One region of the Methylobacterium sp. TK31 genome, then DNA from elsewhere that is predicted to be linked to it. Evidence: predicted binding sites of a transcription regulator. Region 1 holds the regulator's gene; each other region holds the start of a gene.
What was found. Region 1 encodes LexA, which represses DNA repair genes until DNA is damaged. Its sites were predicted from a motif close to TGTTCNNNNTGTGTTCNG; they were not measured.
Positions count from the first base shown of each region.

Region 2: ACXJY8_RS20160 (putative DNA modification/repair radical SAM protein) is a predicted target of LexA. The motif match lies at 1,562-1,579, and genes of this name have one in related genera.
Region 3: ACXJY8_RS07595 (trna delta -isopentenylpyrophosphate transferase) is a predicted target of LexA. The motif match lies at 1,955-1,972, and genes of this name have one in related genera.
Region 4: dnaE (DNA polymerase III subunit alpha) is a predicted target of LexA. The motif match lies at 1,260-1,277, and genes of this name have one in related genera.

Region 1 is NZ_CM143964.1:2,446,410-2,449,862, reverse strand. It holds gene ACXJY8_RS11260 (ComEC/Rec2 family competence protein) at 1-1,025, shown strand, start outside; gene lexA (transcriptional repressor LexA) at 1,019-1,771, opposite strand; gene ACXJY8_RS11250 (DUF937 domain-containing protein) at 2,025-2,792, opposite strand; gene sfsA (DNA/RNA nuclease SfsA) at 2,957-3,453, shown strand, end outside.
Region 2 is NZ_CM143964.1:4,341,331-4,344,783, reverse strand. It holds gene ACXJY8_RS20170 (TAXI family TRAP transporter solute-binding subunit) at 1-797, opposite strand, end outside; gene ACXJY8_RS20165 (regulatory protein RecX) at 872-1,489, shown strand; gene ACXJY8_RS20160 (putative DNA modification/repair radical SAM protein) at 1,597-2,811, shown strand; gene ACXJY8_RS20155 (UdgX family uracil-DNA binding protein) at 2,813-3,453, shown strand, end outside.
Region 3 is NZ_CM143964.1:1,652,778-1,656,230, reverse strand. It holds gene recD2 (SF1B family DNA helicase RecD2) at 1-1,147, opposite strand, end outside; gene ACXJY8_RS07595 (trna delta -isopentenylpyrophosphate transferase) at 1,206-1,898, opposite strand; gene ACXJY8_RS07590 (hypothetical protein) at 2,106-2,441, shown strand; gene ACXJY8_RS07585 (hypothetical protein) at 2,495-2,758, opposite strand; gene ACXJY8_RS07580 (DUF502 domain-containing protein) at 2,967-3,453, shown strand, end outside.
Region 4 is NZ_CM143964.1:3,800,446-3,803,898, reverse strand. It holds gene ACXJY8_RS17640 (beta-barrel domain-containing protein) at 324-782, opposite strand; partial or broken gene ACXJY8_RS17635 (transposase family protein) at 751-1,051, opposite strand; gene ACXJY8_RS17630 (hypothetical protein) at 1,002-1,166, shown strand; gene dnaE (DNA polymerase III subunit alpha) at 1,513-3,453, shown strand, end outside.

The DNA.
Region 1 (3,453 bases):
TCGGTCGCGATGGCGCAGGCTGGCTGCCGCGCCTGTTCGCCCTCGTCACGACAGCGATCCTCGGGACCCTGGCAACGACGCTCGTGGCCCAGATCGCCACCGCCCCCTTCGCGACCTATCACTTCCAGACGGTGCAGCCCTTCGGACTCGTGGGCAACGCGCTCACCTTGCCGCTCGTCTCCCTGGCCGTGATGCCGTCGGCGGTCCTCGGCATTCTCGCCTATCCGTTCGCGCTGGATCAGCCGGTCTGGTGGGCGATGGGCCTCGCGGTCCGCGGCATGCTGACCATCTCGACTTGGATCGCGGGATTCGGGAACGCGGTTCTGGTGGTGCCGGCCTTCGGCGCCGGTGCCCTCGGGCTACTGGCCTCGGCCCTGATCATCCTGACCCTACCTGCCTCGTCGCTGCGCTGGCTCGGCCTCTGTCCGGCAACAATCGGCATCGTTCTCGCTACGTTTCCGGAGCGAAACGACATCTACATCGATCGCGAAGGGGTGGGCGCAGCCATCCGTGAGCGCAACGGGCAGCTCGCGATCCTCGGCCGCCCGCCACCCTTCGTGCTCGGCCAATGGCTCAAGGCCGACGGGGACGGACGCCGGGCGGAAGAGATCAGTGCCTTCCGGGGCGCGCGGTGCGATGGCCTCGGCTGCACTCTGACCACGCCGGATGGCCGCAGCCTTGCCCTCGTCACCGACAAACGGGCGCTTCCGGAAGATTGCGCACGCACCGAGATCTTGATCACCCGGCAGGCCACGCCGCCCGGTTGCGGCGCCGCCTTGATCCTCGATCGGGACTTCCTGGCGGCCCACGGTGCGACGGCGATCCGCCTCGCCCGCGATGGACCCGTCATCACCACGGTCAAGCGTCCCGGAGACAGAGTGCCGTGGCGGGCGACACCGCCGAGGAAGGAGGCCAACCTCTCGCTCCTTCAGCCGGCCCCTTCACCGAACCAGAAGGCGCCCGAGCGGGAGCTTCCGGATCCCGATCCGCCCGGCGACGAACCGAGCGACGGGACCCTTCAGTAACGACGAACGAGGCTAACCAGACGCCCTTGGATCTGGACCCGGTCCGGCCCGAGCACGCGCGTCTCATAGGCCGGGTTCGCCGCTTCGAGGGCGATGGAGGAGCCGCGTCGGCGCAGGCGCTTCAGGGTCGCCTCCTCATCGTCGATCAGAGCCACGATGATGTCGCCCGTATTGGCCGTGTCCTGCTTGCGGATGACCACGAGATCGCCGTCCAGGATGCCCGCCTCGATCATCGAATCGCCGCGCACCTCCAGGGCGTAGTGCTCGCCACCAGCCAGGAAATCCGGTGACATCGTCACCGAGTGGCTCTGCTCCTGAATGGCGGAGATGGGCGTACCGGCCGCGATCCGGCCCATCACCGGGATGGTCACCGCACGCCCGCTCTCGTCGGTGGCCTGCGTCGTCGGCAAGCGGGAGACCGCGGCACCAGCTGGCAGACCCTTGCCCTTGCCGCCCTCGACCACGCTCGGCGTGAAGCGGCGCACCTCAGGTGCAGGAGCAGCACGCGGGGCGCCGGCGCTCCCACCGAGGCTCTCCGGCATCCGGATGACTTCGATGGCCCGTGCCCGGTTCGGGAGACGGCGCAGGAAGCCGCGCTCTTCCAGCGCCGTAATCAACCGATGGATGCCGGACTTCGACTTGAGATCGAGAGCGTCCTTCATCTCGTCGAAGGAGGGGGGAACGCCGCTCTCGCGCATCCGGAGCTGGATGAACTGGAGCAGGTCCAGCTGCTTACGCGTCAACATGCGGGACACTCTTCGTTGGCGCCGGGGATCGCGGCGAGCGGCATCAGAAACAAAACACGAACATGTTAAACGTTCCGTAAGTGTTCTGCAAGGGTTCCTGCCGAAAGCGCGGATAGCCCGACGACTGTTCCGTCGAGGACAGGTTTCGCGGAGGCCGCCGACCGCCACCTGGAGGGGATCGCTCAGAGTGCATGAGCGCAGTCGAGATCGAATGGAGCTCGGCGCCGTCCATGCGACCCGGACGCGATGCCCGCTACCGCTTCCCGCTCCGTCCCGCCTTCGATGCGGCGTCGGCGCCTGAACCGGTGGGGCCGCGGGGGTCCTGCCAGAAGGTATCGAACAGGCGCTGCATGGCGCGTGCGTTCTCCTGCTGTACCTCGAGGCCGGTCTGGAACATCTGCTGCACCAGGTCGAAGGGGGCATCCGAGGCCGCCTTGTCCGGCACGGCGGGCGCGGGAGCCGTGAGCCGGGGCTGCGCAGGGCGCGACCGCGCCTGAGGAGCGGACGGTGCCGGGCTGGTCGCGTTGCTGCCGGACTTCAGGAAGGCCTCCATCATCTGCGACCAAGCATTGGGCGGGAACCCGAACGGGTTCGCCTCCGCGCGGGGGGCCGGCGCGGGCGATGGAGCCTGATTGATCATCACGTGGACAATCCCGGCCACCACCATGCCGGCCATGGCGGGCAGCATTTGCTTCAGAGCCGGCATCGCCACGCCGCTGACGGTCGCGGCCTGCTGCAGCACCGCCTGGCTGAGATGCGGCGACCCGAACAGCTGCTTGACCAGCATGTCCATCTGCGGTGTCGCGCTCGGTGCCGGGGACGCGGTCGGTCCAATGAGGTTGAACAGGTGGGCAAAGCCTGTCGGATCGTGGGCGACGTTGCGCTGCAACCCCATGGTCAGGGCCGGCAGCAGGGCCTCCATCGCGCGCAGGCTCTGCTCCGGCGAGAGCCCGAATTGCCGTCCCAGTCCCTGCGCGTTGGCGCCCGCCTGCGCCTGGAGGATGTCGAACAGATTGAACATGGCGGCCTCGCGGACGAACAGCGGTTTTCCCGGTTATCGACCCGGGTGTACCGCGCGAAGTCTGTCGCATCCGATGAGCACTGACCAGCCCGGGCGCCTCATGGCTGCCCGATTCCACGCCGAGGCCCGGCGGCATCAACCTGTTTCTTGCCCAGGACACGCCGATGCGCTTCCCCGCGCCCCTGATCGAGGGCCGCCTCGTGCGGCGCTACAAGCGCTTCCTCGCCGATCTGGAGTTGGCCGACGGCACCCTCGTGACGGCTCACTGCCCCAATCCCGGGGCGATGCTGGGTCTCGCCGTACCGGGCGCACGAGCTCTTCTGTCCGAGGCCCGGAGCCCGACGCGCAAGCTCGCCTATTCCTGGGAGCTGGTGGAGGCGAACCTGCCGGGTGGCCGGCAATGGGTGGGCATCAACACGATGCGGCCGAACGCTCTGGTGGCGGAAGCCTTCGCCGACACCACCCTGCCGGCGCTCGCGGGCTATTCGGGTCTCCGCCCGGAAGTCCGCTACGCGCAGGCGAGCCGGGTCGATTTCCTCGCCACGGGCGAGGGGATGCCTCCCTGCCATGTCGAGGTGAAGAACTGCCACCTGATGCGCAGCCCGGGCCTCGCGGAATTTCCGGATTGCGTCGCCGCCCGCAGTACCCGCCACATGGCGGA
Region 2 (3,453 bases), 1.9 Mb from region 1:
CCCACCGTCTTCACGTCCTCCTCCGGGCGCTTGGGGCGGCCGCCGAAGGTGCCGGCCGGGATGGTCACGGATTGGAGTTCCGGCATCCGCTGGACGATCGCCCCGCCATCCGGCACGGAGACGAAGTTGATCTTCTTCTCGGCGGAGGCGGCCTCGACGGCGCGCACCGTCGAGATCGCCGCCTTCGAGGCCGGGGCGGCGATGACCGCCACCGCGTCGACGCGACCCTCGGCGATGGCACTGGTGACCTCCTGGGGGGTGAGCGCCACCAGGGCGACCCGGGCCGGGCCGAGGCCGCCCTCGGGGGCCGGCTCGGAGGCCGGCTGGGCCGTGAAGTCGTAGAAGCCCAGGAGGTTCGTCAGGAACGGCAGGTCGGCCGCGTGGCGCTGGACCACGCCGAGGCGCTTGCGCGCCAGGTCCGGGAAGTTCTCGATGGCGGCCGCCTCGGGGGCGGCGATCAGCAGCGCCTCGTCGTGGAGGATCGCCAGGGTCAGCCCGTTATCGGGCAGGAGCACGTCGGGCCGCACCACGGCGAGGTCGGCCTTGTTGCGCTGGAGCGCCTCGGCGCTGTCGCGCACGTCGTCGTAGAAGTCGAGCTTGAGGCGGACATCCTCGCGGCCCCGGGCAAGCGCCTGGGCGTAGGTCTGGAGCAGGGTCGCCTCGGCGCCGTCCCGGGGCCCGACCGCCACGGTGAGCGTGGTCGGGCGCGACAGGTAGACCAGCATCCCCGCCACCAGGGCGAAGCCGAGGGCCAGGAGGACGAGAAGCCACTCGCGTCTCACGAGGAAAGCCGGCATGGCAGGAACGAGCCTTTGTCCAGCGTGATCACCATATCTGCGAGACCGAAACCCGTCCGGATCGTGAAGAACCGATGACACCGCGAAACGTTGCGTCCCGCCGCCCCACCGGAGCCGAACCGGAGGGCCGGGCCGAGGTGAAACCGCCGCCGCCCGTCACACCCGCCTATCTCGAACGGGCCGCCCTGCATTACCTCGAACGCTACAGCGCCTCCGTGGCAATGCTGCGGCAGACCCTGAAGCGGCGCGTCGACAAGCGCTGCCGCCTGCGCGGCGAGGATGCGGGCGCCTTCGCCGAGGCGATCGAGGCGACGGTGGCCCGTGCGGTCGGCGCCGGCCTCGTGGACGACGCCCGCTTCACGGCCGGGCGCCTCGCGGCCCTGCGCCGGCGCGGCGCCTCCGCCCGCGCCCTGTCGGCCAAGCTCGCCGCCAAGGGCGTGTCGCGCGAGCAGGTGGCCAGCGCGATGGAGAACGAGCGCGAGGCGGCGGACGAGGGCGTCGACCTCGAGGAGGAAGCGGCCCGGGCCTATGCCCGGCGCCGGCGCCTCGGGCCCTGGCGCCGGCCCGGGACCCGCGAGGCCCATCGCGACCGCGACCTCGCCGCCATGGCCCGGGCGGGCTTCGGCTACGGCCTCGGCCGCCGGGTGATCGAGGCCGACCCCGAGCCCGATCCGTTCGCGACGGACGCTTAGTCCGGATCCGGTTCCGAAGTGCGGGCTGCGACATCGCGGCGGCGGAGAAAGCCCGGATTCACGCGCGAAAACTTGAACGAACCGCGAACGAGGCGCATCTCTTCCTCATGGACGAAATGCTCGCCAAGAAGCTGCGCATCCTCGCCGATGCGGCCAAGTACGACGCCTCGTGCTCGTCCTCCGGGGCGCCGAAGCGCACGGCCGGCAAGGGCGAGCTCGGCTCGACCACCGGCGCCGGCATCTGCCACGCCTACACGCCGGACGGGCGCTGCATCTCGCTCCTGAAGATCCTGCTGACGAACTACTGCCTGTTCGACTGCGCCTACTGCGTCAACCGCCGCTCGTCGAACGTCCAGCGGGCGAAGTTCTCCGTCGAGGAGGTCGTGACCCTCACGGTGGAGTTCTACAAGCGCAACTACATCGAGGGGCTGTTCCTCTCCTCGGGCATCATCAAGTCGCCCGACCACACCATGGAACTGCTGACGCGGGTGGCCAAGTCCCTGCGGCGCGACCACGGTTTCCGCGGCTACATCCACCTGAAGTCGATCCCGGAGGCGAGCCCCTGGCTGATCGAGGAGGCGGGCCTCTACGCCGACCGGCTCTCGATCAACGTCGAGTTGCCCACCGAGGCGAGCCTGGAGCGCCTGGCGCCCGAGAAGGACGGCGCGGTCATCCAGCACGCCATCGCGCAGATCGGCGAGCGCATCACGCAGGCCAAGGCCGAGAAGCGCCGCTTCTCCCCGGCCGGGCAGTCGACGCAGGTCATCGTCGGGGCCGACGCCACCACGGACGAGGCCCTGATCCGCAAGAGCGCGCTTCTCTACGGCTCCTACAACCTCAAGCGGGTCTACTATTCCGCCTTCAGCCCGATCCCGGACGGCTCGAGCATCCTGCCGCTGAAATCCCCTCCGCTCCAGCGCGAGCACCGCCTGTACCAGGGCGACTGGCTCCTGCGGTACTACGCCTTCACCCCCGACGACGTGGCCGACGCCACCGAGGACGGGATGCTCTCCCTCGACATCGACCCGAAGCTGGCCTGGGCCCTGAAGCACCGGGCGCGCTTCCCCGTCGACGTGAACGCCGCCGACCGCGAGATGCTGCTGCGGGTGCCGGGCCTCGGCGCCCGGGCGGTGGACAAGATCATCCGGGCCCGCCGGCACACCCGCCTGCGCCTCGACGACGTCGCCCGCCTGACCTCGGCCCTGAAGCGGGCGCGGCCCTTCCTCATCGCGGCCGACTATCACCCGGCGGGCGGCCTCACCGACCGACTCGACCTGCGGGCCCGCCTCGCCGACCCGCCGCAGCAATTGTCGCTCTTCTAGGATGGCGGGCGCGCACCGATCAGCCCCTCCCCCCGCGACGGGGGAGGGCGGGGGGCCCAGCGGCGCGCTGGAGGCCGTCGCCCTCGCCCCGGGGGCCGATCTCGACGGCTTTCGCGCCGCCGCGCGGCGTCTGGCCGGCCGGCGCGTCCCCCCCGAGCGGGTGCTGTGGTCCATCGGCGAGGCGTCCGGGCTGTTCGGGTCGCCGGCCCCGGCCCCGTCCGACGAAGCCCCCTTGAGCCTGCCGCGCGGGGTGGGCGAGATGGTCGCCCGGGTGGTGCTCCACCGCGACCCCGAGCGCTACGCCCTGCTCTACGACCTGATCTGGCGCATCCTGCACGGCGAGCGCCGGCTGCTGGAGGTGTCGAGCGATCCGCTGGTCCATCGCCTGGAGCGGATGCGCAAGGCCATCGCCCGCGACCTGCACAAGATGCACGCCTTCCTGCGCTTCCGGCGGGTGGAGGGCGACGGGCCGGAGCGCTTCGTCGCCTGGTTCGAGCCGGACCACCACATCCTGGGCGCCGCCGCGCCGTTCTTCGTCGAGCGCTTCCGCAGCCTCCACTGGACCATCCTGACGCCGGAGGGCTCCGCCCGCTGGGACGGCGGCGCGCTCACCTTCGGGCCGCCGGGGCGACGCGAGGACGC
Region 3 (3,453 bases), 790 kb from region 1:
AGAGCCGGGCGGCGAGCATCGTGCCGATGGCGGCGGCCTGCGAGGGCGACAGGGTCTTGCCCGTGCGGGCCTCGACCCAGGGGATCGCCCGGGCGGGGTCGATGGCGGGCCAGGGCGGGGGCCCGTCGCGGCGCGCGATCAGGCGCTCGGCGATGGCGCGCTCGGCCCCGTGCAGGCCCTTGAGGAACAGGCAGGTCTCGAAGCCGGGCGTCTCGAAGCCGGACGTCTCGGAGCCGGACCTCTCGGAGCCGGACGTCTCGGACCCGGACCTACCGACCTCGATCGTGTCCGCCACCACGTCCGCGCCGCGCAGCTCGAGCGCGACGGCGAGGCGGATCAGGTCGGGCTCGACCTCGAGCAGGCGCTGGGCCAGGGCCACGAGGCGCTCGGTCGGCAGGCCGCAATGGCCCTCGTCGGTGGCGGTCTGGAGCGCGAAGGTGATCCCGGCGCGCAGGCGCTGGGGCGCCTCCCGGGCCAGGCCGAGCCGCATCGCGATGGCGTCGGCGGTGCGGAAGCCGATGCCGCGGATGTCGCGGGCGAGCCGGTAGGGGTCCTGCGTCATCACCGCGATCGCGTCGCGCCCGTAGGTCCGGAAGATGCGCACGGCCCGGGCGGTGCCGACCCCGTGGGCGTGCAGGAAGATCATGATCTCCCGCACCAGCTTCTGCTCGGCCCAGCCGCGCAGGATGCGCTCGGCCCGCTTGGGGCCGATCCCCTCCACCTCCGTCAGGCGGCCGGGCTCGGCCTCGATCACCGCGAAGGTGTCCTCGCCGAACAGGGCCACGATGCGCTGCGCCATGGCCGGGCCGATGCCCCGCATCGGACCGGAGGCGAGGTAGCGGGCGATGCCTTCGCGGCCCGTCGGCGGCGTCACCCGCAGGGTCTCGGCCCGGAACTGCAGCCCATGCTGGCGGTCGCTGGTCCAGCGGCCCGAGGCGGCGATCCACTCCCCGGCCGCGATCGCCGGGGCGTGCCCGATCACCGGCACCAGGTCGCGCTTGCCCGAGGCCTGGATCTTGAGCACGCAGAAGCCGGTCTCGGCATTGTGGAAGGTGACGCGCTCGATCGTGCCCGCGAGGGTGTCGCGGGGCTCGCGACCCCGGGCCTGCCCGCATCCGTCGGCTTCGAGATCTCCCGGGCGGATCATCCTGTTCACGCCAGCGGCCCCACGTCACGATCAGGCCGCGCGGCGGCCCGGCTTCTTCTCAGGCCACGCGGCGGCCCGGTTTCTTGGGAGGCCAGCCCAGGGCGACGAGGCGGGCGCGGGCGTAGTCGCGGACCTCGTCGCGGGTGCCCGGCGGCATCCGGGCGAGCACCTGCTGGGTCTCGGCGTCGAGCATCAGGTCGGTGACGGCGTCGATGCTGTCCTGGTCGTCGATGCGGCGCTTCAGGTCGGCCTCGGCCTCGGTCACCGCGTCGAAGGGGTCGGATTCCGCGAAGGCGTCGTCGACGGCCCGGATCGCGGCCGGGGACCCGGCCCGGAACTCGTCCGCCTCCTCCTCGGAATAGACGAGGCCGTGCAGTTCCAGGAGCTTGAGGATGACCCGGTCCTTGGCGCGCTTCTCGGCCATGGCGTAGACGTAGCCGGCCTGCTTGCCCGAGACCCGGTAGTTCACGTTGACCAGGGCCTCGCCGATCGACCACTCGACCCGCTCGGTCCCGGCCTTCGCCCCCGCCGCCCGGTCGGCGGCCATGCGGCCCGTCACCAGGATCACGGCCTCGTCGCGCTCGGCCCGCACCAGGGTCGGCGGGTCGAAGGTGATGCCGGCCTGGGCGGCGATGCGCTCCAGGGTCCGGTGGTAGATCACCGCCGTGCCCTGCACCCGCCAGACATTGCCGCCGAAGGGTTCGCCGTAGCGGACCAGGATGTCCGCGATCTGCTTGTCCGCCGTTCTCATCGGGCCTTCCCGTCGAAGCCGCCCAGGGACTGGGCGCGGGCCGCGACCCACGGTCGCGTTCCTGATATGTTCCGAAAGATGTGATGTGGTCCCTGGGCCGCCGCGTGACAAGTGCGGACCGAACGGGTGTGTTGAATGCGAACACGCCGTAGAAGAGATGCGGGAGATCCGGTGTCCCTCGGGGCCGGAGCGCGAACAGGAGCGTCGATGACTTCGCTGATCTTCTCGGTGTCGAGCCCCGACGGCGACGGCGTCTACCGGATGGAGGCGACGAAGACCGCGCGCGGCGTGCGTTTCACGTGCACCTGCCCGGAGGGCGTCGCGCAGGCGCATTGCGAGCACCGCATCGCCCTGCTGCTCGGGGAGGTCGGCCACCTCGCCTCGGTCGATCCCGCGACGGTGGCCGCGCTCTCCGCCCTGACCCGGGGCTCGCCCCTGATGCACGCCGTCCACCGGCTGGCGCAGGCGGAGGCCGCCGAGGCCGAGGCCCGCGCCGACCTCGAGCGGGCCCGGCAGGTGCTCGCCACCATCCTGGGCGGCTGACGCCGCCATCCTGGGCGGTCGAGAGGCCTGGGCGGCCGAGGGGTGCGCCCGGCTCAGCCCCGGTCGGGCCGCGCTTCCCAGATCGCCGCCTCGACGAAGGGGCGCTTCAGCTGCGGTCCGGCGCCGCTGCGCAGGACGAAGTCGTTGGCGCCGGGATGGTGGCGGATCGCCTTGGCGAGGTTGAGCCGGTAGCCCGCCCCGAACACGTAGGGGGGCGCCATCGGGTCGGCCATGTAGGCGTCGACGGCCGCCGTCACCTCGGTGGCGGGGATGAGGCCCAGGTCGCACAGGGCGCGAATCGTCAGCTTCTCGGTCATGGGCTCCTCCATAGGCCCCCGGGCGCCGCCGCCGCAACGCGGCCCGTCGCCCGGGGCGCGGACGCGGTCTTGAGCCGCGGGGGCGCAGGGGCTACCTCTGGGGACGGGGCCAAGCTTGCCGGAACCCCGGCTCCGCGCCGCGCGCGGGGCGGGGGCGGTCCGAGCAGAGGCGTTCCGAGACGCCGTCCCCCCGGCCGAAAGTGCATCCGTGGCGCCCACCCTTCCCCCAACGCTCCCCCCACCCGAGCCCGAGGCCGGCGCCCGCCCCCGGGTGAGCGCGCGGGGCCGCCTGCGGACCTACTTCCTCACCGGCATCATCGTGTCGGGGCCGCTGGCCATCACGATCTACCTGACCTGGTGGTTCATCAGCCTCATCGACGGCTGGGTGAAGCCCCTGGTGCCGGCGAGCTACCTGCCCGACCACTACCTGCCCTTCTCGATTCCCGGCCTCGGCCTCCTCATCGCCTTCGTGGCGGTGACGCTGCTGGGCTTCCTCACCGCCAACCTGGTCGGGCGCAGCGTCGTCGAGTTCGGCGAGGTGCTGCTCGCCCGCACGCCGGTGATCTCGGGGCTCTACAAGGGCCTGCGCCAGATCTTCGAGACGCTGTTCTCCGCCAACGGCACCTCGTTCCGCACCGTGGGCCTGGTGGAATTCCCCGTGAAGGGCACCTGGTCGGTGGTGTTCCTCTCCGCAC
Region 4 (3,453 bases), 1.4 Mb from region 1:
GTATCGGCCGTTGGCGTGGCTCCGAAGGTTGCCATGGCGGAAACGAATTGTGATGCCTGCGTGGCGGCTTGCAGGTTCGCCGTCGCCCCCGAGTCTCCCGCCTATCCCTGGTTCGCGCTGCTTGGGGCGGTGCGGAAGTCCACGTCCGTTTCATTGAAAGAACGGCCAACATTAAATTTCTGAAGTTTATCTTGATTGGCAGGTATTTTCAAGAACTCTCCAGGAGGACATTTTGTAGGAATATCAAACGGCAAAGGAATGCTAGCATTACGAATTGCGGTAACTACAACATAAATCAATTCAATATTTTAGAAAGCATGTATTCAATGCTCATGCGCCGCTTCCATCATGTGTTTAGCAATGGGATCAAGCAAGAATTCTAACACTTGACGTCGGCCGGTGGCAACGTCGACCTGGGCGGCCATGCCGGATCGCAGCGGCACGGCGCGGCCGTCGACCTCGATGGTGGACAGGTCCAGCTGCACGGCGACCCGGTATCCGCCCTCGTCCGGTGTCGCCCCGGCCGAGGACTCGGCGGGCGCACGCCCCCGAGCAGGCGCCGTCTGCCCCGGGCCGGTCGCTTCCCGGCTCACGAGCTGCACGGTGCCCGGCACGGTGCAGTAGCGGGTGAACGGGAAGGCTTCGAGCTTGACCTCCGCATGCTGGCCCTCGTGCACGAACCCCGCCTCCCGGTGCGGCAGGAAGGCCTCGGCCTCCAGGCGCGCATCGTCCGGCACCAGCGTCAGTAGGCAGAGCGAAGGCAGCCGGTCGGCCACGACCATCGGCCAAACAATGGATTGGGCCTTCATGTGGGAAGCGTCGAGCGTCAACCCGTCTGGAACGGGGCCTGTGGCCGCGATCCTGGCAAACAACCGCTGCCAGATCCCGCGCTGGGACCGCCTGTTGTCGCAGCTGTAGATCGTCGTGTGCGGGGGGGGGGCGTAGGCGGAGGGCGTGTCCGGCCAGTGGTTGCCACCTTCGGCACGTGCAGGATGCCGCTGATGACCCATCTGTCGTCGACCCGGAGTTTGCCGGGTTGGCCATGCGGCAGGTGCGGCTCGATCCGCGCCCATGCTTCATCCGAGAACCAGAACAGCCGGGCCATCGCGATCCTCCTGCGCCCGAAACCCCAAACTCAGGAAGAAAACGCAAGCGCCAGCAATTGATTGTATGAGTTCCCTACCTAGTCATCGTCCTGCCGCCCGCCGATTGACGATCCGTTTACCCTGTCCTTCGCCCGTTTCAATCTGGGCTTTACATAGAACAAATCAGGAACAAAACTCGGGGCGACAACGAAAGGCGATGCCCATGTTCAAGCGGATGATCCTGACGGGTGCGGTCGAGTTCATGGCCTTCGGGCTCCTGGCGGTCTCCATAGCTGCCTGGGCTGTCGCACTGGCGCCCTTGCGATAGCGTTGCGGCGGAGTCACAGGGGTCGTGCGGTCCACAGGGAAATGAGTCCGACCGCCGGTTTCTCATGGATTGGAAACCCCGACTCGGGCTGTTGGTCTTATGGCGCGCATCCTCAAAGACCCGGCTTACGTCCACCTCCACGTTCACTCGTCGTTCTCCCTGCTCGAGGGCGCCCTCAAGGTCGCCGACATCGTCAAGGCGGCGCTGGCCGACCGGCAGCCGGCCCTGGCGCTCACCGATACCAACAACCTGTTCGGCGCGCTGGAATTCTCCGAGAAGGCCGCCGGCGCCGGCATCCAGCCCATTCCCGGCCTCCAGCTCACCGTGGCCTTCGAGGCGCCCGACCCGACGGCACGCGTCGGGCAGGCACAGGCCGGCTGCGCCAATATCGTGGTGCTGGCGCAAGACGAGACCGGCTACGGCAACCTGCTGCGGCTGGCGAGCCGGGCCTATTTCGACGGGGCCCTCGGCGACGCCCCCCGGGTCGGGGTCGAGGCCCTGGCCGAGTCGAGCGCCGGCCTGATCGCCCTGACCGGCGGCTCCACCGGGCCCCTCGACAGCGCCCTGCGGATGGGCCGGGCCGAGCTCGCCGCCGGCCGCCTGGCGCAGCTGCGCGCGGCCTTCGGCGAGGACAACCTCTACGTCGAGATCCTGCGCCATGGCCTGCCCGACGAGCGCATGATCGAGCGCGAATTGCTGCGGCTCGCCGACGGCCACGGCCTCTCGGTGGTGGCGGCCAACGAGCCGTTCTTCGCCCGCGAGAGCGATTACGACGCCCACGACGCGCTCCTGGCCATCGCGGACGGCCGCCTCGTCTCGGACGACCGCCGCCGCAGGCTGACTCCGCGCCACGGCTTCAAGACCCGCGCGGAGATGGCGACCCTGTTCGCCGACCTGCCCGACGCCCTCAACGGCACCGTCGAGATCGCCATGCGCTGCGCCCACCGCGTGCGCACCCGCAAGCCGATCCTGCCGAATTTCGGCGTCGTCGCCGCCCTCGACGCCGCCGCCCCCGAGGCCGAGGCGGCGCCGCCCCTCGACGAGCCGGCGGAGTTGCGCCGGCAGGCGGAGGCCGGCCTCGAATTGCGCCTCGCCCAGCACGGCACCGCGCCGGGCATGTCCGAGCAGGTCTACCGCGACCGCCTGGCCTTCGAGCTCGACGTCATCGTGGGCATGAAGTTTCCCGGCTACTTCCTCATCGTGTCGGACTTCATCAAGTGGGCCAAGGACCACGACATCCCGGTGGGGCCGGGCCGCGGCTCCGGCGCCGGCTCCCTGGTGGCCTGGTCGCTGCTCATCACCGACCTCGACCCCTTGCGCTTCGGCCTGCTGTTCGAGCGCTTCCTCAACCCCGAGCGCGTCTCGATGCCGGATTTCGACATCGATTTCTGCGTCGAGGGCCGCGAGCGCGTGATCCAGTACGTGCAGCAGCGCTACGGCGAGCGGCAGGTGGCGCAGATCATCACCTTCGGCACGCTGCTCGCCCGCGGCGTGCTGCGCGACGTCGGCCGCGTGCTGGAGATGCCCTACGGGCAGGTCGACAAGCTGACCAAGCTCGTGCCGCAGAACCCGGCCAACCCCGTCACCCTGGTCCAGGCCATCGAGGGCGAGCCCAAGCTTCAGCAGGCGATCGAGGAGGAGCCGATCGTAGCCCGCCTCATGGAGATCTCGAAGAAGCTCGAGGGCCTGCACCGGCACGCCTCGACCCACGCCGCCGGCGTCGTCATCGGCGACCGTCCCCTCGAGCAGCTGGTGCCGCTCTACCGCGACCCGAAGACCGGGATGCGGGTGACCCAGTTCAATATGAAGTGGGTCGAGGCCGCGGGCCTCGTGAAGTTCGACTTCCTCGGCCTGAAGACGCTGACGCTGCTGCGTTGCTGCACCGACTTCCTGGCCAAGCGCGGCATCATCGTCGACCTCGCCTCGCTGCCCCTCGACGACCCGGCGACCTACGCGCCGATGAAGCGCGGCGAGACGGTGGGCGTGTTCCAGGTGGAATCGGCCGGCATGCGCAAGGCGCTGGTCGAGATGCAGGCCGAC